DNA from 3 places in the Undibacterium sp. Ji49W genome. Region 2 is predicted to be linked to each of the others. Evidence: predicted binding sites of a transcription regulator. Region 2 holds the regulator's gene; each other region holds the start of a gene.
The links. Region 2 encodes sigma-54, which starts transcription at its own class of promoters, with help from an activator protein. Its sites were predicted from a motif close to TGGCANGNAANCTGCTTT; they were not measured.
Positions count from the first base shown of each region.

Region 1 (10,947 bases), on a different contig from region 2:
CATTGATGGCATCGCCTTCCAGACCAATATCCTGGCATTAAATGCCGCCGTAGAAGCCGCACGCGCTGGCGAACAGGGACGCGGTTTTGCAGTCGTCGCATCGGAAGTCCGCAATCTGGCGCAACGATCAGCAACCGCTGCAAAAGAAATCAAAATCCTGATTGACACTTCCGTAGAAAAAGTCGGCATCGGCAGCCAGCTTGTAGATGAAGCTGGTGTGACGATGGATGAAGTGGTTTCCAGTGTCAAAAAAGTGACCGACATCATGGCCCAGATCAGCTCTGCCAGTGCCGAACAAACCGCAGGCATAGAACAAATCAACCAGGCCATCGTCGAAATGGACAACGCCACACAACAAAATTCAGCCCTGGTAGAACAGGTTGCCGCAGCAGCAGAATCCATGCAGGGTCAGGCAAAGAAACAATCCGATGTCGTCAGCATTTTCAAAACAGGGATATCAGACCAGCCAGACCAAAGCACATTATCCAACATCGCTTCACGTGCCAAAGCGGCGACGCAAGTATTCCGCGCACGAGGCCGCACCTTGCAGGTTACGGCTGCGATGAAGGATGTGTAGGGTGGGTTAATTACGCGACCACGACATTTTGTTCAGACTATTTTGATTGCGCATGTCAGCCTTATTCTATTATCCACAGAGTTACAACAACACAAAATATAGACATGCTTGCAACCGAATTAGAAAAATCTCTACGTCGCTTTTTACGCACAAAAGATAAACAACTCAAATCGCTGAATGCAAGAGACCTTCTACTTCTAGCATCAGAACATTGGACAGTTGAATCAGTTGATGATGTAAGGCCATCCCAGGGTGACGGCTTGGTAGCTTATTTTGAATTGGTGAATAGAGATCGGGGAATGCTCTATGAGTTTGGTATCAATCGCATACTTCGCTTCCCCACCGACGAAGCCTCGTATATTGGCGCCTGGGAGCTCTGCTATAAATTGCGTATGTCTATTGGGTACAATGCGGGTCCGGAAATATTTCAACTCAAATCACCCGTCACCACATTTGACTGCTGGGATAAGCAAGAAATGTCGTCATTCATGAACGCCGTAGAAACATCATCTTGTTTTCAAATAGTACTTCCCCTTACTCAACGAGCATCAGCAATCAATTTTAGTGAAATTAGCGGGCCGCGTGGGAATCCACAAACAAGGAGCAACGGACTTATGTGGGCAACCACGTAAGGCACAGCAAAACGGGGTTGTAATCTATTTATGATAGATCCAGCGCGTAGCGATAATACAAGGGGCGATTAGCGGCGCGTAATCGCCCGCCGGGTTGGAAATCTACGAATGTCAGACCTGACCACGCACCCCCCCCCATGCAACGATGAGACTGGCACGCAACCAGTCTCCTGCTCACTATTAAATGCTATGTGTAAAAATCACTCATGCCGCTCCAATTTAGTAGCCAGCGTATCGACGTTTAACGAAAGGAAATCGTGCGCAAGGATAAAAATGTATGAATATCAGCGTCGTAATCGGCTCGCTGCCGAAAATCGCGCCGAAGCAAACACTAGAATTCACTCTTTTAAATCAATGACTTAGAATATTTGCTTAAGAGACCTGACATCACAGCCCCTAAACGGAAAAAATGAAAGAATCTACTTTACTTGAAAAAAATTGGCAGAATTAAAAGCCAGAATTCAGCGGGCAGAAAATGACACTTTTCTTGCGGACTTTTTTGACGTTGAAAAGGATAGTTTCACTTGGGTAGTGAATAATGATATTCGAAAACTATCGCCCACGGCATCGCCAAAGAATCTAATATTTATATCAAAAGCTTACGATTACGTCTTGGTAAAGCACTCCTTTGAACTCGCGGAAAAATTTATACAATTCTCTAAGTTTGAAGAGGTTTCTGTTTCTTTCCCGCTTCCAAATGGTGACTTTCCCGATTGGATTCACTTAGATATGAAGCAATTTTATGACTTTATATTTAAAATTTACAAACTGCCTCGCGCTTTTGACCTAAGACTCAAAAACGGCAATGATATCTACGTTCTTATGATCCCAGAGGATGATTTATTAATTTTTCAGTCGCGGAGCAATTAACTAGCTCCCTACATGACCCCGCTCCCTTCAAAAAAAGTAAGATATAACGACCAAGAATGACATGACCAACGAATATGATCTCTTTGAGATTTGGTTGATGGATATGAGTGCGATTACATTGCAGCAATCGCACATCGACTATAGCGCTCACTGCGCAACACAATTTAAGATCGCAAACGAATTGATGTTGGAGAGAACACGTCTAGACGAATAATAGACATCTCATCAGTATTGGAAATAAACCAGTCCCTTACAGCTGCGCCCCCCATAATTCGTGGAGTATTATTTAAATTTGCTTTGCGGTTAATACTACCGAGTACAGGTAACAAGCTATCGCCAAGGAAAATTTCAATCACTTCGCCATCACCACCAAATTGCTGTTGAACAGCAATACGCACATTAAAAAATCCCGTTTTATAGTAAGTCGGCTGAAGAACAAAATCAAAGCTTCCAATGATGTTTTGAGAAATATCCTGTAATGCTGAGTTGATGATTTCACTTTCGCCATCTTTACTTGGCTGGGGAGTATCAATCTCACTTTCAGTTGCGCCGCCATTCCATTCCGGATCAATAACCTTAATCAAATCATCCTCCAAAGCTGCGGCAAGATTTAAGTGAAATTGACCGTAATGAAGAAGTCCGTTATCGGGAAGCACAAATATCTCAACGGCAACACCATTAATTAGAAGATCTTTAATGCGCCGATTGTTTCTGATGTTGGTAGACTGGGTCTTGCCCGGAGTCTTATAACCATTCATTCTTGCAAATAGAGGCTGCACTGTCTTGCCAACATACTTCACCAATCCATCACAAACAAAGGCGTAAAGTATGTTTTTTTGTCTGGAATGACGTAGTAGTTCACAGTTAATTTTGTCGCCATCCAACTCCCAATGGCCGGACATTTGAAAACCAATTTCAAGCAATCTATTCATATGCAACGCCCTCAAGTATCTCGATCATAATCACAACGACAAGGCCGCGTTCATTTTATCAATAGTTCTTTTATCTTAATCTCGATAAATAATTGTAAAAGTAGACTCAAATTAATCGAGAAGACGTATGGGCAAAGATTTACATTGCAACAGTAATTACATATAGCACAATGATGCCATAAAATGCTCTTTAACCAGCAAAGCAAAAAGCCCTTGATCATTTCTGATCAAGGGCTTAAAACTTGGTTGCGGGGGCAGGATTTGAACCTACGACCTTCGGGTTATGAGCCCGACGAGCTGCCAGACTGCTCCACCCCGCGTCTGAAGAATGAAACTATACATTGTTTTGCTGCTCTGCGCAATCCTTTTATGGGATTCGGACTATTGCAGCAGTTGGGCGGACAGGTGTTACACTCTGAGGATTCGCCAATTTTCACTCTTTTTCTCATGAAATTCTGTTCTGAATGTGCGTCCCCAGTCGTCTTGCAAATTCCTGCAGATGACACCCGTGAACGTTTTGTCTGCCCGGCTTGCGGCACTATCCATTATCAAAACCCGAAGATGGTGGTTGGGTCTATTCCCGTATGGGAAGAAGATGGCGTGACCAAGGTCTTGCTGTGCAAGCGTGCAATTGAGCCGCGTCTGGGCTACTGGACGCTGCCTGCCGGCTTTATGGAAAACAATGAGACTACTTCACAGGCGGCGCAGCGTGAAACTGAAGAAGAGGCCGGCGCCAATATCAAGTTACATGAACTGTTTTCGATTCTGAACGTGCCACATGTACATCAGGTCCATCTGTTTTATCGCGCCACGCTGCTTGACCTGAATTATGCGGCCGGCGTAGAGAGTCTGGAAGTAGCGCTATTCTCTGAAGAACAGATCCCATGGGAGGACATCGCCTTCCCTACCACGACACATACGTTGAAGTTTTTCTTTGCCAATCTGGCGCAGGTACAACAGGGCGGCCAATATGAATTGCATGCGCATGATATTTTCAAGCCCATGCGGCATGGCTGATAAGCAAACCTGAGATTGGCAGGCAGAAATAAGAAATGGGCGAATTGATCGCCCATTTTTTTCGTCATTTCTTACCAACTGGTTTCGCGTTCAGCAGTGGATGAGATTTTGTGGATGGACAAATCAGCACCTTCGAACTCTTCTTCCGGGTCCAGGCGTATGCCTATGAGTTTCTTCAAGCTGGCATAGATGACATAGCCGCCAGCAAAAGCAATCGCCATACCCATCAATGTGCCCAGCAGTTGCGACATGAAGCTGACGCCACCCAGACCGCCCAAAGACTTCATGCCAAAAATACCGGCGGCGATACCACCCCAGGCACCGCACAGACCATGCAGGGGCCAGACACCCAAAACGTCGTCCACCTTCCATTTATTCTGGGTCCAGGTAAACATCCAGACAAAGATGGCACCAGCGATGCCACCGGTGACCAGTGCACCCAGCGGATGCATAAGGTCAGAACCGGCGCAGACCGCCACCAGGCCAGCCAGCGGGCCGTTATAGACGAAGCCGGGGTCATTCTTGCCCATCAAGAACGCTACCAGCGTACCGCCGACCATGGCCATGAGGGAATTAATGGCAACCAGTCCATTCATTTTGTCCAGCGTTTGTGCACTCATGACGTTGAAGCCGAACCAGCCTACCGTCAGTATCCACGCACCCAAGGCCAGGAAAGGAATGCTGGAAGGCGGATGGGCGGCAATCGCACCATTTTTCATATACCGGCCTCGGCGTGCGCCCAATAACAGGACGGCGGGCAAGGCAACCCAGCCACCAAAGGCATGCACGACGACAGAACCGGCAAAGTCATGAAATTCTTGAGAAAATGCAGCTTTCAGCCAGGCCTGTATGCCAAAACGCTGGTTCCAGGCGATGCCTTCAAAGAAGGGATACAAAATACCTACCAGCAAGGCGGTAGCAATCAGTTGCGGATGGAATTTTGCCCGTTCGGCAATACCACCTGAGATAATGGCAGGTATGGCAGCGGCAAAGGTCAGCAGGAAAAAGAATTTGACCAGTTCAAAGCCGTTTTTGGCAACCAGCACCTCGGCCCCAGAATAAAACTGTACGCCATAAGCGACGGTATAGCCGACAAAGAAGTAGGCAATGGTGGATACGGCAAAATCAACAAGTATCTTGACCAGGGCATTGACCTGGTTTTTCTTGCGTACCGTGCCTAATTCTAAAAACGCAAAGCCGGCATGCATTGCTAGAATCATGATGGCGCCCAGCAAGATAAACAATGCATCGGCGCTACTATTTTGTGCAGTCATGCAAAAAGTCTCCCAATAAAAGTGCAGATTTATGGATGTGGCGCACTGATAAAGCAAAATACATTCCAATTTGGTGCAAATTGATAAGTGATTGATTTAATGAAGAATTTAATTTTGAGCGGTTTTCTCTTGCACTTCTGCGCACCGAAAGATGGCGTTTTTTTGGTGCATCCCCATGGGATGGCAGCGTGATCCCCTGGCTGGAAACGGATAGCCCCTTCCCTCACCCCAGCACGGCGCTGACAGAGAAAGACGGTGCCGCAGGTTTGCTGGCAGCGGGCGCCGATTTATCGGCCAGCCGCCTGCTGTATGCCTACCGAAATGGTATTTTCCCGTGGTTTTCTGAAGGGCAGCCAATACTCTGGTGGTCTACCGACCCGCGTATGGTGTTACAAGTGCAAGATTTCAAGGTATCCGCCAGCCTGAAAAAACGCCTGCGCCAGGTCAGCAAGGATGACCGCTGGCAGCTACGCTTTGATACCGCCTTTGAACAGGTCATGCGTGCCTGTGCCGCGCCACGCAAAGACAGGGAAGGCACCTGGATTTCTGAAGACATCGTGGCGGGTTATTGTGATTTGCACAAACAGGGGTATGCCCATTCGGCAGAGGTGTGGCTGGATGGTGAACTGGTGGGCGGGGCGTATGGTGTTTGCATAGGACGCATGTTCTATGGTGAATCCATGTTTGCCAGGGTTACCGACGCATCCAAAATAGCGCTGACCCATCTGGTATTTTTCTTGCGTGAACATGACGTGAAAATGATAGACTGCCAGCAAGAGACAGGGCATCTGGCATCTCTGGGCGCAAAACCGATTGCACGCAGCGAGTTTTTGCGCAGACTGGAACATGCCACCGCCCTGCCAGCCATTAGCAATTGGACCATCACCAACAAGATCAGTCTGTGACCCAACTAAACGAGCTACCTTTCGCCAGCATACAGTTTTATGCGACAGCGCCCTACCCTTGCAGTTATCTGGAAGGCTTGCAGGCGCGCTCGCAGGTAGCAACGCCTGCCCATCTGATCAATGCGGATGCGTATTCAGAACTGGTGAAAAGTGGTTTCCGGCGCAGTGGCATTTTCATCTACAGGCCGCATTGCGATAACTGTCAGGCGTGCACGCCGGTACGCATACGTGTGCAGGAATTTGAAACCAACCGCAGCCAGCGTCGCGCCTGGAAAAAACATGCCGGGCTGACTGCGCGTGTCACCAGCCTCAGCTACGCGCAAGAACATTACGAACTATACCAGCGCTATCAGGGCGAACGCCATGCCGGTGGTGGCATGGATCATGACAGCCGTGACCAGTATGCGCAGTTCCTGCTGCAAAGCCGGGTGAATACCCGTCTGGTCGAGTTCAGGGATGAGCAGCAGGTCTTGCGCATGGTCAGCATTATCGACGTGCTGACTGATGGCCTGTCTTCGGTCTACACCTTTTATGACCCGGACGATATGTCGGCATCTTACGGTACCTACAATGTACTGTGGCAGATAGAGCAAACCCGGCTATTAAAGCTGCCGTATGTGTATCTGGGTTACTGGATTGCGGCCAGCCCCAAGATGGCTTACAAAACCAATTTCCGGCCACTGGATGCCTTAATGCAGGGACGCTGGCAGACATTGCGCGAGGTGTAGTCAGGACTTACGCAAAACCGCCCCAGTTGCGTTGCAGCTCCCGCATTTACTAAGACCTTGTACTAAAGTACTGTCTTCGTCGCTGACGGTGTAGTCGGGGTTTCAGGCAACATGTTGCCTGCCGACGAAACGAACCTCCCCTGCAAGGGAGGTTTCCTAAAAGCGATAGCCTTGCTGGGACAATTTTGCGTAAGTCCTAAATATGCTATGTACACGCACAATATATGATTGATAAAGGCCATCTCATGCATTTTTCAACATACCATAATTAGCATCACCATTATTTTTTCACCTTTTCTTCCTTCATAATTTCATGTCCGCGAAACTTCTTTATTCTCTGGTCCGCCCTGCCCTGTTTGCCATGGACCCGGAAAATGCACATCACCTCACCTTACCCGCACTGCAACGCGCCAGCAAACTGGGCCTGAGTGGCATGCTGGGCAGCAAACCCGCCGATGATGCACGCACGGTCATGGGCGTACGTTTCCCCAACCCGGTCGGCCTGGCTGCTGGTCTGGATAAGGATGGCGCTTACATTGACGGCTTGGCAGCGCTGGGTTTTGGTTCCATTGAAATCGGCACAGTGACGCCACGGGCGCAGGCGGGCAATCCCAAGCCGCGCATGTTTCGCCTGCCGCAGGCTGAAGCCATCATCAACCGCATGGGTTTCAATAACGGTGGTGTGGATGCCTTTGTCAGCAACGTACAGGCATCACGCTTTTATCAAGACAAGCAAGGCGTATTGGGTTTAAACATAGGCAAAAATGCTGACACGCCGATAGAACGCGCAGCCGATGATTATCTGCATTGTCTGTCCAGGGTTTATCCCTATGCCAGTTATGTGACGGTGAACATCTCTTCACCCAACACCAAGAACCTGCGGCAGTTGCAGGGTGCCAGCGAGCTGGATGCCTTGCTGTCACAATTAAAGGAAGCCCAATTGCGTCTGGCGGACGAGCACAAGCGCTATGTGCCGGTTGCGCTTAAAATTGCACCGGATATTGATGCAGAACAGATCAAGACCATTGCCGAAGCCCTGCTGCGCCACAAGCTCGATGGGGTCATCGCCACCAACACCACGATTACCCGTGACGCGGTGCAAGGCTTGCCGCATGCAGAAGAAACTGGTGGCCTGTCAGGCAAACCGGTGTTTGACGCATCCAATCGTGTCATACGTGCCTTGAAGGCAGAACTGGGAAATGAATTGCCCATCATTGGTGTGGGCGGAATTTTCTCTGGCGCTGATGCGGTGACGAAAATGCAGGCGGGTGCGGCACTGGTTCAATTGTATTCTGGCCTGATTTATCAAGGGCCGGCATTGGTTAAGGAATGCGCCGACGCTATACGGCTAAACAAATAAATTGAGATAAAAAGCAACTATGAAAAAAGTACTTTTAGGCGACAGCCAGTTAAATGTAAGCACAATCTGCCTGGGCACCATGACCTTTGGCGAACAGAATACCGAAGCACAGGCACATGAACAGCTGGACTATGCGCTGGAGCGCGGTATCAATTTTATCGATACGGCTGAAATGTATCCCGTCATGCCACGCACCGAAACCCAGGGCAGGACAGAACAATACATAGGCAGTTGGCTGAAAAAATCCGGCAAACGCAGCGATATCATACTGGCGACCAAGGCAGCCGGCCCGTCGCGCGGCATGAACTGGATGCGTAATGGTGAGACAGACCTGAACGAAAAAAACCTGCGCGCAGCAGTAGAAACCAGCCTGCAACGCTTGCAGACTGACTATATCGATCTGTATCAATTGCACTGGCCCAGCCGCAATGTTCCCATCTTTGGTCAAAAACAGTTCAACCCTGAACTGGAACGCCCCTGCACAGCCATTGCCGATACCGTGGCTGTCTTGCATGCGCTGGTGAAGGAAGGCAAGATTCGTGCTTTTGGCGTATCAAACGAGAGTGCCTGGGGTGTCAGCGAATTTGTCAAACAGGCCGACCTGCAAGGCGCACCACGCATCGCCAGCATACAGAATGCCTACAACCTGGTGAACCGTTCTTTTGAACAGGGCCTGGATGAAACCTGTTACCGTGAAAAAGTAGGCTTGCTGGCCTATAGCCCGCTGGCCTTTGGTCAACTCAGTGCCAAATATACGGATAATGCCCAGGCTCCTGGTCGCCTGACCCTGTTCCCACCCAGCTGGAGCCCGCGCTACCTGCGTGCAAGCGTGTTTGCTGCCAGCAAGCGCTATGCAGAACTGGCACGTGCCAACGGCCTGACACCCAGCCAGTTGGCATTGGCCTGGTGCTATTCACGCTGGTTCGTCGCCAGCACCATCATCGGCGCGACCAATCTGGCCCAGTTGAAAGAAAACATTGATGCTCTCGAAATCAGTCTCAATGATGAACTGATAACGGGAATCAACCAGATCCATGAAGAACTCCAAAATCCCGGCCAATAAATAATGCCAGGGTAAAGCAGCTTTCTGCCGGGCAGTAGGAGCGTTGTTGCCAATTGTCCGGCAGATTCGGCAAATTCGACACATCCGGTAAATATGGCGTAGAATGAAATTGCAATTGCAACAAACGCCTATTGATCCTTTTACCGGAGAACCGAGATGTCCCAATTGCGTAGCACCATCATCAAACTTGCCGTCTGCATCCTGGCCATTATGGGATTGTTGATGACATTTGCATATAGCGCCTTTCCTGGCGCATCGCTGTTCAAAATGGCGTATTTTTCTGCCATCGTCATGCTTGCTGTTCTTGCGCTGGGCATTGTCAGTGTGTATATCACTGGCGAATTCAAGCAATGGAGCCTCAACAATGGCGCCACCGATCTCGGCTGGCTTTGGTTTAATGCCGAACCACCAGGACTGGAAGCAATGAGAAACGGCATTGACGTCACTACCCTGTCTACCAAAGCAAAACAGGCAGGCACGCCTGACCAGACTGCCTGATCAAGTCATAGTAGCAAAGTAAAAATGCAGGCCAGAAATTTTTCTGTGCCTGCATTCTCGTTTACTTCTTTAACCTGCCAAACTCACCGCAAACAACTTATTTCTGTGCGCGTACCGGTACTGGTACATTACACAGATCGATATAGCCTGCCGGTACTTTATACCAGTCGCCGCCACGATTTCTTTGTGCTTCAACGATGGATTTGAAGGTCGCAGTATCCGTACGTATGATTTCCAGCTTGCTGCGTTCTGCTTCGGGTACATCAGCCGCAATCTTGATGGATTTGATAGGCGTACGCTCTTCCGCTTTTTCATAAAAACCCAGATTACCTTTGCCACGCGGTAGCGTCGTCAATAATTCCATGCCCTGCATGACACGACCGACCACAGTGATGTTTCTGTCCAGTTGCCTTGGCGCATGGCCGGTGACAACATACAGGGAAGTACCATCACCACTATTCGATTCCGTACCACGTGCGACACCAACGCTGGCATAACAATGGGTCAGCCACGCAGTACCTGCTTTAGGATCACGCCCGGCCGGAAAACCATTAGCATGTCCGACTTGCGGAGCAAAACCATCGACATCAGGCAAACGTGTAAAAGGCAGGCTGGATGCATATTTGACCGTAAATTCACCATCCAATTTGCGTTTGGCCGTTTTTATTTCCCGCTTTTCATCTGGATCTGCCCATTGCGCGACATAATTTTCTTGTGAGCGCACGATGGCCAGGCCATCAAAATACCCCTCCCGCACCAGTGCCTTGATGTTTTGTGCATGATTGGGCGCAAAATCCGGCGCCAGTTCAATCACGACACGGCCTTTTTCCAGTTCCATATACAAGGTATTGTCCGGATTCAAAGGGCGCCAGTCAGTCGCACTGGAAGTCTTGATTAAATCCGCCATCGTCTGTTTTGATTTAAGCGGTGCAGCCTTGGCAGCGACAGGTGCAGCCTGGGCAAGACCCGCCGCCGTGAGGCTGGCAAGCAGATGGGCAATCAGTAATTTTCGGGCATGTGGAACAGCAAAACGTAAAGACATTGTTTGACTCCAGGTAAGATGCGGAAAATAAGGGATAAGCGCAAGCTTA
Region 1 covers NZ_JBMPOW010000016.1:122,815-133,761, forward strand. The annotation lists gene ACO0LK_RS19510 (methyl-accepting chemotaxis protein) at 1-577, shown strand, start outside; gene ACO0LK_RS19515 (hypothetical protein) at 682-1,209, shown strand; gene ACO0LK_RS19520 (hypothetical protein) at 1,648-2,079, shown strand; gene ACO0LK_RS19525 (GIY-YIG nuclease family protein) at 2,244-3,011, opposite strand; tRNA gene ACO0LK_RS19530 (tRNA-Met) at 3,255-3,331, opposite strand; gene ACO0LK_RS19535 (NUDIX hydrolase) at 3,459-4,028, shown strand; gene ACO0LK_RS19540 (ammonium transporter) at 4,100-5,302, opposite strand; gene aat (leucyl/phenylalanyl-tRNA--protein transferase) at 5,491-6,207, shown strand; gene ACO0LK_RS19550 (arginyltransferase) at 6,204-6,935, shown strand; gene ACO0LK_RS19555 (quinone-dependent dihydroorotate dehydrogenase) at 7,249-8,295, shown strand; gene ACO0LK_RS19560 (aldo/keto reductase) at 8,315-9,358, shown strand; gene ACO0LK_RS19565 (hypothetical protein) at 9,515-9,856, shown strand; gene ACO0LK_RS19570 (peptidylprolyl isomerase) at 9,954-10,898, opposite strand.
Region 1: the regulator sigma-54 is predicted to act here: its motif matches at 5,353-5,370, upstream of ACO0LK_RS19540 (ammonium transporter).

Region 2 (10,947 bases):
GCGTGCGCTTGGCCTGAACCCGCAATTGCTATTGCTGGACGAGCCTGCTGCGGGTCTGACTGCTCCGGACATCAAGGATCTGATTGCCATCATCCACAAGATACGAGAACACGGTATTACCATCATCCTGATTGAACATCATATGGATGTGGTCATGTCGATCTGCGATATTGTGACCGTGCTTGATTTTGGCCAGAAAATCGCCGAAGGCAAACCTGCGGCAGTACAGGCTGACCCCAAAGTGATAGAAGCTTATCTTGGTGGCAGTGTGGCAGATGCAGCCGACATCGTCGCTGCATAAGGAGAACATCATGTTGAGCATTTCAAATTTACATGCAGCCTATGGCAAGGTGGAAGTCTTGCACGGTATTTCTCTGGAAGTACCAAAGGGAAAAGTGGTGACCCTGATAGGATCAAACGGCGCCGGAAAAACCACGACCATGCGCGCCATTTCCGGCATGCTGAAACCAAAAGAAGGTTCTGTCGTGCTGGCCGGAAAAGATGTGACAGGCATGGATTCACACAAGATCGCACGCGCCGGTCTGGCCCATTCACCCGAAGGGCGGCGCGTATTTGCCACCATGTCGGTGACAGACAATCTCTTGCTGGGTGCCTTCCCCCGTTTTACCCGTAGCCGTCCGCGTGGCGATATAGATACTGACTTACAAAAAGCCATGGATTTATTTCCGCGTCTGAAAGAACGTCGCAATCAGCTGGCTGGCACTTTATCTGGCGGCGAACAGCAGATGCTGGCCATGGCCAGGGCGGTGATGCTTAATCCCGATGTCATTTTGCTGGACGAACCCTCCATGGGGCTGGCACCTATACTGGTGGATGAAGTCTTCCGCATTATTGTGCGCCTGAAAGAGGAGGGTACTACCATGCTGCTGGTGGAGCAATTTGCAGCGGCTGCCCTGGCTGTGGCAGATTATGGCTATGTGCTGGAAAATGGACGTATCTCGGTGCATGGACCGGCAGCGAATCTGCAAAATGATCCGGCTGTGAAGGCGGCTTATCTGGGTGGTGGTGCGCATCATTGATTGATGTTGTTTTCACCGAAAAATGGAGAGCTTGCTCTCCATTTTTTTATTGAAATTCCTTAAAAAATTTACATTGCTTATGTTATTTTAGTGGAAGCAGCTATCGCCAGAAAAATGGCATAACATCAAAATTTCCGCTTAGTGCATTCTTATGATTTCACTTTCTTCTTGTTTTCGCGTGTCGATTTTGACGTTGACGATCTTCTTTTGCACTTCAGGAATCGCAGCACCAGCCCTTCAGGAACACCATATCAGTATTGATGGCAAGGAAAGACGGTATTACCATTTTTCTGATCCTGCATCAGTGACCCAGGGGCAGGCAATAATATTGGTCAGTGGTTCGGGTTGTGATGATTTTTCGGCGCGATTACCCAAGTTCTTTGAGCGGTATCCTGAACCGGTTAATGTCTATTATCTTGAAAAATATGGCGTCATAAAAAGGGCTGACGGCAGTAAATGTTCGTCGGAATTTCTGGCTGCTGACAAATTTGAAATACGTTTATCCGATCATTTGAAGTTTATAGGGGAGGAGCCTGATCTAAAGAAAATGCCCGCACGTTCCATCGCTGTACTGGGATTTTCAGAGGGCGGAGCGATAGCCCCCTATATCGCCAGAGACAATAAAAAAATCGGTTGGCTGGCGACGGCGGGTAGTGGTGGTTTGAAGCAAAGTGAAGAATTTCTGATCTTTGCAGATCGTGGTGTAGAACCTTATGCCAAGCCTTTCTCGAGAGATTATTTTTTGCAGGTTTATGACGAGATCAGACGTGATGGCAATAATCTGGAAAAAGAATTCTTTGGGCATTCCTATGTCTACTGGTCCGGACATTTGTTCTCGGATCCACTGGACGTATATGCAAAGCTGGATATCCCCATGGTGGCAGCGATGGGAGAGAAAGATGACAGTGTACCCATAGAGTCAGGACGTGCCTTACGGGATTATTTCCTGAAGCATCCTGAAAAGGATTTTCAGTTCGTGGAATTTCCAGGTGCCAGTCATGGTTTGAAGACATCTGATAAAAATGGAGCGCAAGAGTTTATTGCGAGTTTGGCGGCGTGGTTTAAGGGGAGGAAGAGAGCGTTTGAATTGAAGTAGCTGGCATCAGTAACGAACTGGCACAATTTTCAAACAAGTTATTTGTATCGACGTCATTCCAGCGTGTTTCTAGCTGGAATCTAGTGGTGTTTTTGGCAGGCTATTGCGTGAGTTAATTTCAGATTATTAGAACTCATTTCATAAATAGGGATGAGTGCGAGCAAGGTGATTCGGGATGCAGTGCAAGGCGTGACGCGCAGCCAAGGCTGGTGCCTTGGCAAGCGGCACAACGCTGCAATGCGCCCGCGAAGTGTCAATGCGGCCAGCTCCCGAAGGGTTTGCCTCATAACGCGTGCTGGACTGCAAGGTGTGAATAATTCGACTCGTTGTCAATAGACCCGCTATTGACTGCCTCGTCCGCCTTGCCAGCCCACGTTATGAGGCAAACGCATCTCACCCCTATTTATGAAATGAGTTCTAGTATTTTGAGTAATCTGGTTTTCAATGCCAACAGACGTTCATTTTGGATTGCAGGCCGGTGGTAGACCGGCGGCTACCCACCTTTTTGCTTCGCCAAAAAGGTGGGCCAAAAAGGCGACCCAGGCGTCGTCGCCCCTGCGGGGTTCCCTTTGCTGCCAGTCAAAAAATGGGAAGGTCCGAAACTCGCTTCGCTCAAACATCGGCCCTTCTTTTTCCATTTTCTGCCTTGCATCAAAGGCGTCGACACATGGGAACTGCTAAAGTCAAAAGCAACCGCAACTTCAAAAGCAACCGCAACTTCAAAAGCGATGACAATGCGACCTTTAGTTAAATTGCTTTTGCGGGGTAATTTATCCCTGCAAAAAACGCAAAGGATGTGCGTGGGTAGGCCATACCTCGATGAAGAAATTTGCCACCTGTTCTGTCGTCACCTCTGCCAGCGTGGTGGGTGACCAGCGTGGTGTATTGTCTTTGTCTACCACCAGCGCACGCACACCTTCCAATACTTCACCGTGTTTGAAACAGTGGCGTACCATGTTTCTTTCCATACGCAGGCAATCGGATACGGTAATGCTGGCGCTGCGCCGTAATTGTTCCAGCGTGACAGACATCAATAGTGGAGAACGTTTTTGCATGATGGCAAATGCCTGTTGTGCAAAATCAGATGTGTCTTGCTGCAAGTTGTTGCTGATCTCGATTGCACAGTTTCCGCTGAACAGGGCATCAATGCCTGATCTGTTTGCGGCCAGCTTACTGTTGCCGGGGAGTGCCTGATCAGCAAAAGGAACCGCAAATTCGCGTATTGCGGCTCGTACATCGGTGGCGGTATTTTGTTCCAGAAGATGCATCAAGGCAGGCAATTTTGATGTCGGTATAAATACATCGGCCAGCCCTGCATACAGCGCATCGGCTGCGTTAATGACTTCACCGGTCAGACCCATGTAAGTACCAATTTGTCCCGGTGCACGTGATAGGAAGTAACCACCACCCACGTCCGGGAACAGGCCGATATTCACTTCCGGCATCGCCATTTTGGTACGTTCCGTGACGATGCGCAGGCGGCAGTCATTGCCTGCCTGGGCGATACCCATACCACCTCCCATGACGACCCCATTCATCAGCGCGATATAAGGTTTGGGGTAGAAATGAATTAAATGATTTAGTGCATATTCTTCGGTGAAAAAATCTTCCAGCAAGGCAGAATCACCTTTTGGTGTTGCGGTGCCTACATCATAAAAGAAGCGGATATCACCACCTGCACAAAATGCCTTTTCACTGCTGCCATGGATAAATACTGCCCGCACGCTTTGATCATCCTGCCAGGCCAGCAAGGTCGTTGTCAGCGCTCTAACCATATCGAGAGACAGCGAGTTCAGTGCTTTGGGTCTATCCAGGATGATATAGCCGATGTTGTTCTTGACGGAGGTGAGTACAAATTGGCTCATGGTGGTTGACTATGCAGGGTAGAGGATGAAGCTGCTATTTTAGCTTTGTCGGACGTGGGCGTCACGGGGTGTATATGCTTATGAGGAAATGATGCAGGGGCGAGATGTTTGTTGTTGTTGTTGTTGTTGTTGTTGTTGATCTTCAACCGCTTGGGCCGATGTAATTTGTGCGTCACAGAAAATGGAAAGAGAAGATCCGATGTTTGAGCGAAGCGAGTTGCGGATATTCCCATTTTTTGTGATGCACAAATTATGCTGAAGCGCAGCGCAAGCACCCGTAGGGCGAGTCTGCGGTCGCCTTTTCTTTGGATACTTGCTTTTGGCGACGCAAAAGAAAGTATCTCGGCTGCCGGGCCGAGACCCGGCTTGTGTCCACGGAGGGCGATCGTCTTAATCAAAGTGTGGCATATAACGGGCGACACGGCATACATAGAACGCCGCTGGATTCCAGCCAAACCCACGCTGGAATGACGCCAATAAAAATGCCGTGAATCAACTAACTCGCAGCTTGTTGAGCAACGCATGCTACAAACAGCAATAAAAGTAAATTATTTATTTGAAATGTCAGAAACGATATCTACAAAAAACCTATCATCCAGCAAAAAGGACGCCTGTAGCGTCCTTGTTTTGGATGTCCACAACCCTGTTAAGGTAAGGACTGGGGTCTTATGAAGCCGATGCCGGATCAGGTATGTGCTTGATGGCGTCGTGCTGATGGTTTTGTATCTTGTCTTTATGCTTGATGACCTGACGATCAAGTTTATCTATCAGTGTATCGATAGCTGCATACAGATCATGCGCCAGACTTTCTACATGGATATCTTTGCCACTGATATGCAAATTAATGTCCGCTTTGTGTCGTTTTTCCTTTTCCCGGAGCTTGTCCACCGTCAGGATGACGGCGATATCAATGACCTGGTCGAAGTGTCGCCTGATACGTTCTAGTTTGGTATGTACATATTCACGAATTGCAGGAGTTACTTCGACGTGATGTCCACTGATGGTGAGATTCATACTGTGCTCCTATAGTGATGTTGCTTGCTGTAACGATAAGCTCATTGCTGTCTTATTGCCTTGAGCTAAATCATATATAGCAATTCAAACCGTGATTACAAGGACTTGCTTACAAAGATTTACGCAAACTCACTGGGGGGATTTTGAGGGCTTCACGGTATTTGGCAACTGTCCGTCGGGCAATTACCATGCCCTGTTCACCCAGCATGTCTGCAATTTTGCTATCAGAGAGTGGGCTTTTCTGGTCTTCTGCTCCTATCAACTGCTTGATGAGTGCGCGTATCGCGGTGGAAGATGCTTCCCCCCCTGTTTCCGTCGCGACATGGCTGCCGAAAAAGTATTTCAACTCAAACATGCCGTGGGGGGTCAGCATGTATTTTTGGGTTGTTACACGCGAGATAGTGCTCTCGTGTAATCCTAGTGTATCAGCAATTTCGCGCAAAACAAGGGGGCGCATGGCAACAGCACCATGCGTGAAAAAATTGCGTTGTCTTTCAACTATGGCTTGTGCAACGCGCAAAATGGTATCGAAACGCTGCCGCATATTCTTGATCAGCCAGCGTGCCTCTTGCAACTGTGAGCCGAGCCCGCCTTCCCCACGATTTTGTTTCATGATGTTGGCATACATGCTGCTGACACGCAATTTGGGCATGACATCCTGATTCAGCGAGACTTGCCAGCCATTGGCTGATTTTTTGACAATGACATCTGGCACGACATAATCCGATTCATCGACTGCAAAATCGATACCTGGGCGGGGCTTGCATAGGCGGATGACGGTTTGTGCGTCGCGCAAATCTTCATCATCGCAGTCGAGGATTTTCTTGAGTTTGGTGAAATCTCTTTGTGCAAATAAAGTCAGTTGCGTTTCAACAATTTGCAAAGCCAGTCTGCGTGTCACGAAAGCAATTTTAGGCAAGCGCTTGATTTGCAGGGCAAGGCATTCAGATGGTGTGCGAGCGCCCACACCTGCCGGATCAAAGCTTTGCAGCATGTTCAGGGCAAATGCCAGTTCTTCTGGCTCGACGCACAATTCCAGTGGCAGGCTGGCATGGATTTCATCCAGGGTTTCTGTCAGGTAGCCATTGTTGTCGATGGCATCAATCATCAATTCGACCAGGGCGCGGTCACGTGGCTCGCGCAGGTTCAGACGCATTTGTTCTTGTAAATGTTCTCGCAGTGTAATGTGGGCGGCACCCAGTTGTGGCCTGCCATCTTCATCGTCACTGCTTTTGCTGCCATGATGCACGTCGTCAAAACCCCAGTCTTCTTCGCTGGAGCTGCTTGTGTCATTGCTGACGGCGATATCAGCGTCAGCCTGAGGTTCTGTAGCTGTGCTGCTTTCTTCGCGGGATGCTGGCGCTTCCATGCCGGCGTCTGCTGCTGTGCTGCTGGTATTGATGGCACCGTCTGCCAGCAGGCGTACTGCGTGGTCCAGCGGGTCATCCACACGCTCCAGCATGGGATTTTCTATGAGCAGGGTTTCCAGCTCCTGGTGCAATTCCAATGTGGACAATTGCAGCAACCGTATGGATTGCTGCAATTGAGGCGTTAATGCCAGATGCTGGGACGTGCGTAGTTGCAGGCTTTGTTTCATGATGATTCCCGTCACATCCGGAAATGTTCTCCCAGATAGACGCGCCGCACGGATTCATTTTGTATGATGTCATCCGGCTTGCCGCTGGCCAGTACGGCCCCCTGATTGATGATGTAGGCATGATCACAGATGCCCAGAGTTTCACGCACGTTATGATCGGTAATCAATACGCCGATGCCACGTTCCTTGAGGAAACGCACAATGCGCTGGATTTCAATCACGGCGATCGGATCAACACCGGCAAAGGGTTCATCCAGCAAAACGAAGCGCGGGTTGGTGGCCAGTGCGCGGGCAATCTCTACACGCCGGCGTTCGCCGCCTGATAGTGACAGTGCCTGACTTTCCCGGATTTTTTCAATCTGCAAATCGGCCAGCAGGGCATTGAGCCTTTTGACGATGGATTTCTCGGAAAGAAATTTTCCATTGGCATCTTTTTGCAATTCCAGCACGGCACGGATATTTTCTTCTACCGTCAGCTTGCGAAATACCGAAGCTTCCTGTGGCAGGTAAGACAACCCCAGCACGGCCCGCTGGTGTATTGGCAATTGTGAGATATTGACAGCATCAATCGTGATATCGCCAGCGTCGGACGGCACCAGGCCAACGATCATGTAGAAGGAGGTGGTTTTGCCGGCACCATTCGGGCCCAGCAAACCAACCACTTCACCGCTTTTCACTTCCAGCGATACGTCACGCACCACCTGGCGCGCGCCATAACGTTTTTGCAATCCCTTGACGAGCAAGGTACTAGGCGTGGCAGTCATTTAATTGGTCTGTTTGGGTTGCAGGGTGATTTTGACGCGGCCGGCACCGTCTACATGCTGGCCCGTGGTTGAATTGGTACCGATGGCGATATCATTTTTACTGTCATAGGACAGGTATTCGCCCTCTTGTTCCTGGGTGACCTTCTTGCCTTCCAGGTAGCGCACTTTGGCTTTGGAAATGAACTTGACGATTTCTGTCGTCTGATTGTATTCCGCACGGTCCGCTTCACCTTCTACCCACAGGTCCGGGCCGCCATCGCGTTTTTGCCGGAAGCTGACTTTTTTGCTGACGCCACCAGTCAGTACGACAAACTGGTCACCGTTCGGGGCTTCGGTAACGACGGCTTTTTCCGAATTGACGACCAGGGTGCCGCGCACCAGTTGTACGCCTTTGGACAAGACGCGCACGCTGGTTTTTCCATCGCTTTCAGAGTAACCGGCCTCGATGGTTGTCTCCTTGAAACTGTCGGCTTTTTCTGCACCTGCTGGCGTATAGATTAAAGCTAAACAAGCCAGTCCCAGGCATTGGCTAAGGGAGCGTATCAATTTCATATTTTTCATTGGCAAATATCGCTTTCTCTATTTGGATGGTGTAGGGGCAACTGGTTCGCGTTCACGTTTTTTCAAGTGAATACGTACCTTACTTAGCAGCGCCAGATGTTGGGTGGAGTTGTTGGCCACCATACCTACGGCGGTGGTGTCCACTTTTCCTGTTTTGACGGTGATAGGCTTGTCAGTTTTGACAATATCATCGTCGGGTAACAGCAACAAATAACTGGTTTCCAGGCGCATGAATTGTGAGCTCAGGCCTTCGGGTCTTTCCATGCTGACGTTGTCATACAGACGTACTTCATCATGTTCACGCTTGGGCGTGGTGACCGTGGATTTTTGCGACACCACGGCCAGGTCAGCCAGCAGATGCAAAGGCGGGCGATCAACATCAAAGCTGTTGATTTGCGGGCGCTGAATTTCTATATTGTCATTGCGCGGCAGATGAATCAGGCGTTCACCAGTGATGTGGTAATTTGCCTTGCCATTATTTGACAGCCGGATAAAATTGAATTTTTCTACATAGTAATCCGGTGCCGAACGGGCAGATGAACGGTTCTGTTCATCATTCGCATTCCGCCGTATGACTTCCATCACCCAGATGGTACCCAGGGTCATCATGCCCAGCAGTATGACTGCCAGCCAGATGCGGAAACGGTCTATGGTCATATGTTGTTTCATGACAGGTAAGCCCCGATAGCCTCTTCATATTTACCCTGGGCGCGCAGGATGAAGTCGCAAACTTCCCGTGCCGCACCTTTGCCGCCACTGGCCGTGGTGACGTAATGCACTCTTTGCCTGACTTCTGCATGGGCATTCGGTACGCTGGCAGAAAAACCGCAACGTGTCAGTATCGGCAAGTCGATGATGTCATCGCCGATAAAGCCACAGACATCGGCAGGCAGATTCAATTCAGCAAGCAATTGCAGGAAGGCCGATTTCTTGTCGTGTATGCCCTGGCGTACATGGGTGATGCCAAGGTCGCTGGCACGCTTGCTGACAATCGCTGATTGCCTGGCGCTGATGATGGCTGTGGCAATGCCGGCCTGCTGCAACAGCTTGATGCCCTGGCCGTCAAGCACATTGAAGGTTTTCATCATTTCACCTTCCGGGCCGAAATGCAGGCTGCCGTCGGTGAGTATGCCATCCACGTCAAATATCATGAGCTTGATCGTGGCGGCATTATCGGCTGCAACTTGTCTTGCTTTTTCCATCAGATTACCTTGGCCCGTGTCAGGTCATGAATATGCAGGGCACCGACCAGTTTTCCCTGGTCATCGGCCACCAGCAACTGGTTGATGCGATAGGTTTCCATAATTTCTACCGCTTCTACCGCCAGTTGTTCTGGCCGTATGCGGCGCGGCTTGTCATGCATGACTTCGGCAATCTGTAACTGGGTAAAGTCGCGTGTGCCATCCATCAGGCGGCGCAAGTCACCGTCGGTGAAGATGCCGACGATATGCTGGTCTTTATCCACCACGGCGGTCATCGCCATGCCTTTTTTGGTAATTTCCAGCAGCGCGGTTTTCAGGCCGGTATCTGGTGTCACCTGCGGGATATCATCGCCGGTGCGCATGACATCGCGGACGTGGGTCAGCAGGCGGCGGCCCAGTGAACCACCAGGGTGGGAGCGGGCAAAGTCTTCTTCGCGAAAACCGCGTGCATCCAGTACGGCGACTGCCAGCGCATCACCCAGCGCCAGTGTGACGGTGGTGCTGGCTGTTGGTGCCAGGTTTAGCGGGCAGGCTTCTTTCGCCACATGCAGGTTCAGGTGTACATCGGCCAGCTTGCCCAGACTGGATTCCGGGTTGCCGGTCATGGCGATCAGTTTGACACCCAGGCGCTTGATGATGGGCAGGATGGACATCAGTTCAGATGCTTCACCAGAATAAGAAATGGCAATAAATACATCTTGTGGTGTCACCATGCCAAGATCACCATGCGCGGCTTCTGCCGGATGGACGAAAAAGGACGGCGTGCCGGTAGAAGCGAAAGTCGCAGCGATCTTGCGGGCGATATGACCAGACTTGCCTATGCCCGAGACGACCACGCGACCGTGGCAGGCTAACAACATATACACGGCTTCGGTGAAGCCGGCTGCGTCGCCGTTACCCAGACGCTTTTGCAATGCAAGCAGGGCATCGGCTTCGATTTGCAGGGTTTCGCAGGCCAGTTTCAGGGCGCGCTGTGCGGCTTCAGCCGTGCGCACAGGTGCAACATGGTCGCGAGAAGATAGGGCATTGAATTCGTTCATGCCCGAAGTATAAACGAAATCCGCAAAGCAAGAACTCTGCCAGTTGTAACGTAGTGAATATTGTTTGCCTTAAGGCAGGTTTCAGACGCGATAAATCGGCAATAATAGGAGACATGACAGGTCTAGACACTACATTATTATTGCTGGCAGCCTCTGTGATGGGCGTGGTCGGCTTCCGCATGTTGCAACTGCCGCCCATGCTGGGTTATCTGGTAGTTGGTATTTTAATTGGCCCATATGGTCTGGGTGTGGCGGAAGAAAGTGCGGTCACCCACGAACTGGCCGAATTCGGCGTGGTGTTCCTGATGTTTTCGATAGGGCTGGAATTTTCGCTGTCCAAACTCATGGCCATGCGCAAGGCCGTATTTGGCCTGGGCATGGCCCAGGTGCTGGTGACCATATTGACCAGCATGCTGTTTGGCTGGCTGGCCAGTCGCTGGCTGCCGCCCATGTTCAGGATTAGCTGGGAAGCCTCATTTGCGCTGGGTGGTGCGCTAGCCATGTCATCTACCGCGATTGTGTCCAAAATGCTCACAGAACGGCTGGAGCTGGAAAGCCTGCACGGGCGGCAAATTATCAGCGTGCTGTTATTTCAGGATCTGGCCGTGGTGCCCTTGTTGATCCTGGTACCGGCGCTGGCATCCAAATCACCTGACCTGGTGAAAACGCTGGCGCTGGCCAGCGGCAAAGCTGTTGTGGTACTGGTGTTGCTGCTGGTGGTCGGGCAAAAAATCATGCGTACCTGGTTCAGCATCGTGGTAAAGCGGC
Region 2 covers NZ_JBMPOW010000011.1:148,403-159,349, reverse strand. The annotation lists gene ACO0LK_RS15470 (ABC transporter permease subunit) at 1-301, shown strand, start outside; gene ACO0LK_RS15465 (ABC transporter ATP-binding protein) at 312-1,040, shown strand; gene ACO0LK_RS15460 (alpha/beta hydrolase family protein) at 1,219-2,136, shown strand; gene ACO0LK_RS15455 (enoyl-CoA hydratase/isomerase family protein) at 2,907-4,001, opposite strand; gene hpf (ribosome hibernation-promoting factor, HPF/YfiA family) at 4,668-5,015, opposite strand; gene ACO0LK_RS15445 (RNA polymerase factor sigma-54) at 5,125-6,612, opposite strand; gene lptB (LPS export ABC transporter ATP-binding protein) at 6,624-7,376, opposite strand; gene lptA (lipopolysaccharide transport periplasmic protein LptA) at 7,377-7,928, opposite strand; gene lptC (LPS export ABC transporter periplasmic protein LptC) at 7,956-8,606, opposite strand; gene ACO0LK_RS15425 (KdsC family phosphatase) at 8,603-9,139, opposite strand; gene ACO0LK_RS15420 (KpsF/GutQ family sugar-phosphate isomerase) at 9,139-10,179, opposite strand; gene ACO0LK_RS15415 (monovalent cation:proton antiporter-2 (CPA2) family protein) at 10,293-10,947, shown strand, end outside.

Region 3 (10,947 bases), on a different contig from region 2:
AATGCCGATACGAGTGCATTTGCCGAAATCATGTACAACCAGAACAAAGCGATCGTCACCGGTTTGCCACACTGGTTTGCTGGCCAAAATGGTTTGGATACCGGTGCTTTGCCGATTACCCATCCACAATATCCTAAAGAGTTGATCGATCCGGTTACCGGCAAGACACTGGCGGGCGGTAACGGCACCGTGCGTGTGCGCGCATCCCTGAAAGATTTTCCTGGGCAAGGCTTGGAAAACACTACCGATTTCGGTCGTTATCTGGCAGGCCTGAAAGGCAACTATTCAAACTGGGATTGGGAGTCCGCGCTGATGTATAACACCAGCAAGGTCGAATCCAAGGCCACTGCCGGCCTCTTGTCAGTGCCCTTTATTGCCGCCTACAACAGCGGTACTTTCCTGTTTGGCAGCTCTGCACAAAATGCTGACCTGTACAAAAAAATTGTGACTGATTCTTCGGACAATTTTAAATCTGGCATGTATATGTGGGATGCCAAAGTCTCGGGCGAATTGATGCAGTTGCCAGCCGGCCCTTTATCCATCGCTATTGGTGCTGAAGCACGTCGGGAAACCCTGGAAGTCAATCCTTCGCAATTGTCCATTGATGGCGCTTTGTACCACAGGGCACAATCGCAACCGGGTTATACGCGTGGCCGTAATATCGCATCCACCTACGCTGAATTGTCGGTACCTATTTTCAAGACCCTGGAAGGCCAGATTGCCGGACGTTATGACCGTTATTCCGACTATGGTAATTCGACGACACCAAAAGTGGGTTTGAAATGGAATCTCCATCCGACACTGCTGGTACGTGGTACGTATGCAACCGGTTTCCGTGCGCCGACGCTGGTAGAAAACTCCACCCAGATTCTGAAGGCTTTCCTGTCTTATCGTGATCCTGAACGTTGCAACGATAAATTCAAGAATGGTTGCCAATGGAGTAGCTCCTATGAAAGCGGTTCCAACCCGAATCTGAAGCCAGAAACGGCAGACAGTTTCACCCTGGGTCTGGTGTGGGAACCAGCCACGTGGTTGAATGCCAGTCTGGATTTCTGGCAGATCAAACGCAAGGATGAAATTTCTACATTTGATCTGACCACGGTATTGGCTAATCCCGGTCGTTACGCCGGTAATCCGGCGGCAGTCATTACGCGTGATCCTTTGAGTGCAGCCGACAAGGCCGCTGGTGCGACTGCGGGTGAAATCACCAACCTCAGGTTGTTGCTGACTAACGTGGCAACCACTCAGGTGCGTGGTTTGGATATGGATGTTAACGCCAATTTCAATCTGGGCGAATATGGACGTATCAATCCTAACCTCAGGGTCACTTACAACCATTCGTATAAGTCTGCACCTTCTCCAGAAGCAGAAGCCATTGAATATGCTGGCTCCCGTAATCAGCCGCGGGTACAGGCAACAGCAGGCATAACATGGGAAAAAGCCGCATGGAAGGCATCTCTGGATGCCGTGCATATCGGTCATATGTCGTCGAATGCCGACTTCACCCAGCCATGCGTATTTGAAACCCAGGGTTATGCAAATCTGTGCAAGGACATTCCATCCTTTACCACTTTCAACCTGGGTGGCAGCTATTCTGGCCTGATGAAGAATCTGAAGTTGAGCTTTGCCATCAGAAACGTGCTGGACCGCATGCCTCCGTTTGCACCAAGCGCCACGTCTACACAAGCCATTGCTGCCATCACCAGCCTGCATGATGTAGTGGGGCGTTACTTCCAGATCACAGTGGATTACAAATTCAAGTAATTCCATGAGCTGATCAGTGCCGGAATCTCAGGTTAGTACATACTGAATTCCGGCATTTTTTTATCAGCCAGTTTTCTGATGCATGGTGATATAGAGACATAAAAAAGAGTAACAAGAACAGATTCTTCTGAGGGAGATAAATAGTGAAGAAACAATTTTTCAGGACTGTAATAGCCGGTATGTTATCGGTGGCTGCGGTAGTGAGCCTGCCAGCGAGCGCAGACAAATCCATACCGGTGGCAGATTTTTTTAAAAAAGCACAATTCAGCGGTCGCCCGGTCTTGTCACCTGATGGCCAGAGCATGGCAGTACTGACGCCACGCAATGGCCGTTTCGTGCTGGCCATCATCAGCCTTGATTCGCGCCAGCCCAAAGTGATTGCTGCGGATGCAGAATATGACATCATTGCTCCGCGCTGGGTAAATGACAAACGCCTGGTATTTAGTGTGAGTCGAGGCAGCGATGTTGTCTTGGAAGATAATGATGGTGGTGGCTTGTTCGCCGTCAATAGTGATGGCTCCGCTTTCCGAAAACTGGTGCCGACCAGAAAAGAAGCACGTGGTGGCAATATCGCTTACAAACCGCTTTCCGTGTTGGCACGCGTTTTGGATGGCAGCAATGACTTGATTGTTGTCAACAACCACCGCGGCAGGGATGCTCAATTAGGGGCTTCGGATGTATTGCGCCTTGATACTGTCACGGGCCGGACCAGGTTGCTGACCTTTGATAATCCCGGTAAGGTTAGTGAATGGCTACTTGACCATAACAATGTGATACGAGTTGCAGTGTCCAACGGTGTCGATCCTGATAATAAGCGTATCAAACAGGTGGTGTATTACCGTGATGCCGAGAGCGATCCGTGGAAAGCCATTCATGTGGCTTATTGGGATGAGGGCAAGGAATTGCAACCACTGGGCTTTGATTTTGACAATAAGACTCTGCTGGTGGCAGGCCGCTTCAATGGCCGTGACAAAACGGCCGTATATATATGGGACTTCGCCAAAAAAACCGTGGGTGAGATGGTGGCAGATCATCCTGATGTAGACGTATCAAATTTGGCATTAGACGGCCTCCGTAAAAAGATCATTGGTGTCAGCGTAGACGGCATGTTGCCAGAAATGATCCACTTCGATGACGACTATGCCAAACTGGATGCAACTTTGCGGGCAAGTTTTCCCGGGCAAGAGGTTTCCTTTCAGTGGAGTGGGAAAAATGTCGTGGTGACGGTGCGTGGTGACAACAATGCTGGTTCCGTTTACTTTTATGACACTGAGAAAAAAGTGCTGGAACTTGTGTACGTCGCCAAGCCTGAATTTGAAGGCAAGAAATTATCAGCGCAGAAAGTCATCAATTACACAGCACGCGACGGATTGAATATTCCGGCTTACCTGACCCTGCCCGAAGGAATGCCAGCGAAAAACCTGCCTCTGGTGGCATATGTTCATGGTGGGCCGCATGCCCGTGATCACCATGGCTATGACCCCATTACGCAAATGCTGGCATCGCGCGGCTATGCAGTTTTGCAGCCGCAATTTCGCATGTCGACCGGCTTTGGCTGGAAACATCATACCGCTGGCTGGAAGCAATGGGGCCTGTCCATGCAGGATGACGTGACGGATGGTGTGGAAAATCTGGTCAAACAGGGTATCGTTGACAAGAATCGTGTCTGTATCATCGGTGCCAGCTATGGTGGTTATGCCACCATGTACGGTTTGGTGAAAGACCCTGACCTGTATAAGTGCGGTATCAACTGGGTCGGTGTGACCGATGTCAAAATGCTGTTCACGGTTAACTGGTCAGATATGTCGGGCCCCGTCATGGACAATATAGGCGCGAAAATGCATGGTGACCCTAAGACCGACGATGCCTATTTCCATAAAGTGTCAGCGATAGAAAATGCCAGCAAGATCAAGGCACCGGTCTTGATGGCCTATGGCAGTGAAGACGTCAGGGTTCCGCTGATCCATGGTGAAAAAATGCGCGACAAGCTGCTGGCGCAAGGTAATACGGTGGAATGGATGGTATTCACCGGTGAGGGCCATGGCTGGGCGAAAGAGAGCAACAACATCAAATGGGGCGAAGCTGTCCTGCGTTTTATAGACAAATATATTGGCGACAATTCTCCCGCAGCCAAAAAATAAAAAGGCCGGTATTAAAATCAATAACCGACAGCTTTGTCTGTCGGTTTTTTTATTCCTCGGGAATTGGGGCGCAAATTATGCAAGTTGGCCATCGAACGCTATAATTTGCACCAGCATATTTCACCAATCCTGTTTTTGAGAGTGTAATTTTGGCCAAGAAAGAACATGTTTCAGTCACCCAGGCAACCCAGTTTTTGCGCAGACACAAGGCGGAATTCTCTGAGCATCCATATGCCTATGAAGAGCATGGCGGCACAGCGGTGTCTGCGCGCGAGCTGGGGGTAGACGAACACGCTGTCGTGAAAACCCTGGTAATGCAGGATGAAGCTGCCAAACCTTTAATCGTACTCATGCATGGCGACAGGAAGGTGTCAACCAAAAATCTGGCAAGGCAGATAGGCTGCAAATCGGTAGAGCCCTGCAAGCCAGAGAATGCACAAAAGCATTCTGGCTATCTGGTTGGTGGTACTTCACCCTTCGGCACTAAAAAGGCCATGCCTGTGTATGTAGAGCGCAGCATACTGGCTTTGACAAAGATTTATATCAATGGCGGCCAGCGCGGTTACCTGGTCGGTATTGCACCGGGTTTGCTGGAAAGCTTGCTTCAAGCCCGTCCGGTCGATTGCGCCCTGGAAGAGTAATCAGCCTGGGTACCGGTTTTTACCAGATGCACTGGCTGCTGGCATATACTTGCGGGGAATTTTTCTCCATGAAGAATAAGGAATAAGATGAATACAATACTGGCAGCCATTGCCGCCTACCTGATCGGCTCATTGTCGTTTGCTGTGGTTGTCAGCAAATTGTTTGGCCTGGCGGACCCGCGCACGTATGGGTCAAAAAACCCCGGTGCAACCAATGTTTTACGCAGTGGTAACAAGGCAGCAGCAGTGCTGACCTTGCTGGGGGATGCGGTCAAGGGCTGGCTGGCAGTCTGGCTGGCCAGCACGTATGCAAGCCAGTTTGGACTGGATGATGGCAGCGTTGCACTGGTGGCGATCGCGGTATTTCTGGGCCATTTATGGCCGGTGTTTTTCAAGTTTGTCGGCGGCAAAGGCGTGGCAACTGCCGCTGGTGTCCTGATCGGTATTAATATCTGGTTGGGTGTGGCGACACTGGCTACCTGGATGATTGTGGCATTCGCCTTCCGTTATTCTTCCCTGGCTGCCTTGATCGCGGCCATCTTCGCACCTCTGTATTACGGCTTCCTGTTTGGCCCTGATGTCAAATTACTGGCTGTTTTTGTGATGAGCGGTTTGCTGATTTATCGCCACAGCCAGAACATCGCGAATTTAATGAATGGTAAGGAAAGCCGTTTAGGAAGCAAGAAAGAAAGTGTTAAAAAGTAAGTAATTTGGCAAATAGTGCTAGATTTTTTTCAGGTTGTTAATTATGCTGAATTTTACAATATAGAAATTAATGCCGATTTAATGCCAAGGAGCTGGAAATGATTGCGAGTGCATACCGTTTGCGGTTCCTGAATTTTCTCCTGTTCAGCTTTGTACTGATAGTAATGAACTTGCCGGTACATGCTGCGGAACATGGTACCGCCAACGAAGCAAAAGCCATGGTACAGAAAGCGATTGATGCCATGAAAAAAAATGGTATTGAAGCCACCATTGCTGAAATCAACAAACGCGATGGCCAGTATCAGGACAGGGATTTATACGTAGTCGTGTACGACGTGAAGGGTAAAAATGTCGCGCATTTGAACCCCAAGATGGTAGGTAAGGACATGATAGACCTGACCGACGTCGACGGTAAATTTTTTATCCGCGAACGGCTGGAAATGGTCAAGGCCAAGGGCAAGGGCTGGCAAGACTATAAATTTGTCAATCCAACCACCAAGCAGATCGAGCCCAAATCCATGTATGTGGAAAAATTTGAAGGCGTGATAGTCGGTTGCGGTATCTACAAATAAGAGTTGCCCGGGCCAAGTCTGACCCGGCTGAGCCACCAGTCAGGCTTCCAGTAATTCTTGCAAAGGCCAGCGTGGCCGCACATTGAAACCATATTCCCGTGTTGCCAGCGCGGGATTTTTTTTGAGCCGCATGGCTCCGGCAAAGGCAATCATCGCACCATTATCGGTGCAGAATTCCAGTTCAGGGTAGTAGACCTGAAAGCGACGTTTCTGCGCGGCGGCATTCAGGGATGCGCGCAATTGCTGGTTGGCACCGACACCGCCAGCTATCACCAGGCGCTTCAAACCGCTCTCGCGTATGGCCGTCACGCATTTAGCTGTTAACACATCCACAATGGCATCGACAAAGCCACGGGCGATATTGGCTTTGTCCTGTTCGCAAATATTCGCAGGATGGTTTTTGACTACGGTCAGAACGGCCGTTTTCAAACCTGAAAAACTGAAATTCAAATCTTTGGAATGCAGCATCGGGCGCGGGAATTTATAGGCAGCAGGATCACCAAATTCTGCCATGCGTGAAATGGCGGGGCCGCCAGGGTAAGACAGCCCCAGCAATTTGGCAGACTTGTCAAAGGCTTCGCCGGCAGCATCGTCCAGTGTTTCCCCCAGTAATTGATAGCGGCCCACACCGTCAACCCGCATCAATTGGGTATGTCCACCTGACACCAGCAAGGCAATGAAAGGAAATTCTGGTGGTTTGCTGGCCAGCAAGGGCGACAGCAAATGGCCTTCCAGGTGATGTACGCCCAATACCGGTTTGTCCAGCGCCAGGCCCAGTCCACAGGCGACAGAAGCACCTACCAGCAAGGCACCAGCCAGACCAGGCCCCTGGGTGTAGGCAATCGCATCGATCTGCTGTTTTTCCAGGCCGGATTTGCTCAATACTTCCGTCAGCAAGGGCAGGGCGCGCCGGATGTGGTCGCGCGACGCCAGTTCTGGCACGACACCGCCGTACTCCTGATGCATGGCGATTTGTGAATGCAGAGCATGGGCAAGCAGACCCTGTTCAGTGTCGTACAGGGCCAGGCCGGTTTCATCGCAGGAAGATTCAACTCCAAGAACTATCATGTTAATTTCTAAATTGCGCAGAGCACAGCCTTGTCCGAACTGCCGGGAGTGGGCCGGTGAATGACAGGAAATGATGCTTTTACTTAAATAATGTGGCGGATTGGTGCGAATCTTGCTAAAGAACGCATACCGAGATTATATCTGCCATGGCCTATCTATGCGCACCAAACAGAATAGTGTTAATGCGACAATGTCTGTTTCACCCAGCTTGCGTATCGTGGTGGTGAATACGGTCATACAGACCGAGGATGAGTTGCATGAAGACGCGCAGGCGCAACTGGCGCGTTCGCGCGCCCTGCGTATAGGGCTGCTGCAGGCAGGGTATAACATCATTGCCGTGATTCCCGGTGATATGTATATGAGTGAACGGGTAGCGCAATTGCAGCCGGACATGATCATCATTGATGCCGAATCTGATTCGCGTGATGTTCTTGAACATATGGTCATGGTGACCCGTGACGCCCCTCGCCCCATCGTATTATTTACTGAGGACGGCAATCAGTCGAACATGGCCGCCGCCATGGAAGCCGGTGTGTCGGCCTACGTCGTCGCCGGCTTGCAGTCGGACCGTATCAAGCCTGTGCTGGATGTGGCTATGGCTCGCTTTAACGCGGACCAGAAGTTGCGCAGCGAATTGTCAGATACCAAGGCCAAGCTGGTTGAACGCAAGACCATAGAGCGTGCCAAGGGTTTGTTGATGGAAAGGCATCAGTTGTCGGAAAACGAGGCTTATCAAAGAATGCGCAAGCAAGCCATGGAAAAGAATCTGAAGCTGGTTGATCTGGCACAACGCATGCTGGATGTCGCCGATTTGCTTGGTGGCTAGGAAATGTCTCCTTCATGCGGAATATAGGGTGCAGGGGATTGGAGTCCAAGTTTGTGCGTGTAATTGGTGCGCTGCGTCATTCCGGTGCGAAATAAGGTCTTGGCCTTGTTGGCTTTGTATCGTTAGAGCCGTCTCATAAGACAAATCCACTGAATCAGGTCTGGCACGGCAATTGCTAAAGAAAGAGAAAGTGCTAACGCTGGCGCTAAACAATAAATGAGACTGACTAACGGCGGTCACCTCATTAGACAAAGGTGTCTTTCTACTGGTTTTTACCACGTGGAATGACACCTTTTTTCGTTGCAGAAAAACTTTCTCAGGCTGGAGTGCAGACATGTCGAATCAGGAATCGAACAAGAAATCTCTCATCATTGATATCAACAAGCAGGAAGATCATGAACCGAATTTCAAACGTCGCAGTTTATTGCAAAGCGCTGCATTGGCAACGGGAGCTGGCATCATGGGTCTGAGTACAGGTGGTGTCTGGGCCGCAGGGTCAGACAAGCCAGAAAAAGAAGAAGTGCATATCGGCTTTATTCCACTGACGGATTGCGCATCGGTGGTGATGGCCTCTGTCCTGGGTTTCGACAAAAAATACGGCATCAAGATTATCCCCACCAAAGAATCTTCCTGGGCCAGCGTGCGCGACAAGCTGGTGAATGGTGAACTTGATGCCGCCCATGTCTTGTATGGCTTGCTGTATGGCGTGCAACTGGGTGTGGGGGGCAACAAGAAAGACATGTCGGTGTTGATGACATTGAATAATAATGGTCAGGCGATCACGCTATCCAAAAAACTGGCTGAAAAGGGTGCGGTAGATGGTGCGGGTCTGGCCAAGCTCATGCAGACCGACAAGCGCGAATATACTTTTGCACAGACTTTCCCTACCGGCACTCATGCCATGTGGCTGTACTACTGGCTGGCAGCACATGGCATCAACCCGATGAAAGATGCCAAGGTCATTACCGTGCCACCACCACAGATGGTCGCCAATATGCGTGTCGGTAATATGGACGGGTATTGCGTGGGTGAACCCTGGAACCACAGGGCGATTGCAGATGGTATCGGCATCACTGCAGCAACAACGCAGGATATCTGGAAAGACCATCCGGAAAAAGTATTGGGTACTACCTCCGAATTCGTACAGAAATATCCGAACACGGCGCGCGCCATGGTTGCTGCGATACTCGAAGCCAGTCGCTGGATTGATGCTTCGCTGTCCAACAAGAGCAAGATGGCCGAAACCATCGCTGACAAGTCTTATGTCAATACTTCAGTCGATGTCATCAACCAGCGTATTTTGGGCCGCTATCAAAATGGTCTGGGTAAGACCTGGGATGATCCTAACTACATGAAATTCTTCAATGACGGTGCGGTGAACTTCCCTTATCTGTCTGATGGTATGTGGTTCCTGACGCAACATAAACGCTGGGGTTTGCTGAAGACAGATCCTGATTATCTGGCGGTTGCCAAAGCAGTCAATCGCATTGACGTGTACAAGGATGGCGCGGCCATGGCCAAAGTATCTGTTCCCAAAGACGTCATGCGCAGCAGCAAGTTCATGGATGGTACGGTCTGGGATGGTAAAAATCCGGCTGCCTATGCAGCCTCCTTCAAAATCAAGGCTTAAGGAGTCGCAATGAATACCTTGGTACATGGCGCAATGCAAGAGCCGGCTGTGGAAAAAACCGAATCGGCAGTCGTCGAACTAAAACCGGCAAAGGTGAAACCAGTGAAAAATCCAACTGCAAAGAAGCAGCGTTCATTTCGCCCATTCTTTCTGAGTGTACTGCCGCCGCTATTCGGCATAGGCATGCTGATACTGATCTGGGAAATTATCGCGGTCAAGAACAGTGCATTTCCTTCGCCCTGGGTGACCTTGCAGGAAGCCATCAATATATTCTCAGATCCTTTTTATCAAAAAGGACCCAATGACCAGGGCATAGGCTGGAATATCTATGCCTCCCTGAAACGGGTGGCTGTGGGCTTTGGATTGGCGGCGGCTGTAGGTATTCCAATGGGTTTTCTGATTGGACGTTTCAAGTTTTTGTCAGGCATGTTCAATCCCATCATCAGCCTGCTGAAGCCGGTATCGCCGCTGGCCTGGTTGCCGATCGGTTTGCTGGTATTCAAGTCTGCCCATCCGGCAGCGATCTGGTCAATTTTTATCTGCTCGATCTGGCCCATGATCATCAATACCGCAATCGGTGTGCAGCGTGTGCCGCAAGACTATATGAACGTGGCCAGGGTACTCAACTTGTCTGAATGGAAAATCGTCACCAAGATTTTACTGCCGTCTGTATTGCCTTATATGCTGACGGGTGTGCGCCTGGCGATAGGCACGGCCTGGCTGGTCATCGTCGCCGCAGAAATGCTGACTGGTGGTGTCGGTATCGGTTTCTGGGTCTGGGATGAATGGAATAACCTGAATGTACCGCACATCATTATCGCCATCGTGGTGATCGGTTTGGTGGGCTTGATACTTGAACAAATCCTGGTGGCAATTGCACGCGCCTTTACTTATGAAGATGTGGGGACATGATCATGAACGAAATCGATAGCAAGTACATCGCAGTCAGCCAGGTTGAAATGGTATTCCATACCCGCAAAGGTAATTTTCATGCCCTGCGTGATATTAATCTGAATGTCGCCAAGGGTGAATTCATTACCCTTATCGGTCACTCCGGCTGCGGCAAGTCAACTTTACTGAACCTGATCGCCGGTTTAACCAATGCCACTTCAGGTACACTGATTTGCGCTAACCGCGAAATTTCCGGCCCGTCGCCGGAACGCGGCGTGGTGTTTCAAAATCACTCCTTGTTGCCGTGGCTGACCTGTTATGAAAATGTGTTTTTGGCAGTGGAACGTGTATTTGGTGCGACAGAAAATAATACCAAATTACAGAAACGCACCATGCAGGCCTTGTCGCTGGTTGGGCTGACGCATGCAGAAAAAAAACGTCCGAATGAAATTTCTGGCGGCATGAAACAGCGCGTTGGTATTGCCCGCGCGCTGGCGATAGAGCCGAAAGTCTTGCTCATGGATGAACCCTTCGGTGCGCTGGATGCGCTGACGCGTGCCCACTTGCAGGATGAGCTCTTGAAGATCGTCGCCAAGACCCAATCGACCGTGGTGATGGTGACACATGATGTGGATGAGGCCGTGCTGCTGTCAGATCGCATTGTCATGCTGACGAATGGCCCGGCAGCGACCATCGGCGAGATTTTGAA
Region 3 covers NZ_JBMPOW010000026.1:1,151-12,097, reverse strand. The annotation lists gene ACO0LK_RS24750 (TonB-dependent receptor) at 1-1,764, shown strand, start outside; gene ACO0LK_RS24745 (S9 family peptidase) at 1,908-3,905, shown strand; gene ybaK (Cys-tRNA(Pro) deacylase) at 4,055-4,546, shown strand; gene plsY (glycerol-3-phosphate 1-O-acyltransferase PlsY) at 4,634-5,251, shown strand; gene ACO0LK_RS24730 (cache domain-containing protein) at 5,350-5,823, shown strand; gene tsaD (tRNA (adenosine(37)-N6)-threonylcarbamoyltransferase complex transferase subunit TsaD) at 5,863-6,891, opposite strand; gene ACO0LK_RS24720 (ANTAR domain-containing response regulator) at 7,082-7,717, shown strand; gene ACO0LK_RS24715 (CmpA/NrtA family ABC transporter substrate-binding protein) at 8,178-9,347, shown strand; gene ntrB (nitrate ABC transporter permease) at 9,357-10,259, shown strand; gene ACO0LK_RS24705 (ABC transporter ATP-binding protein) at 10,262-10,947, shown strand, end outside.
Region 3: the regulator sigma-54 is predicted to act here: its motif matches at 6,993-7,010, upstream of ACO0LK_RS24720 (ANTAR domain-containing response regulator).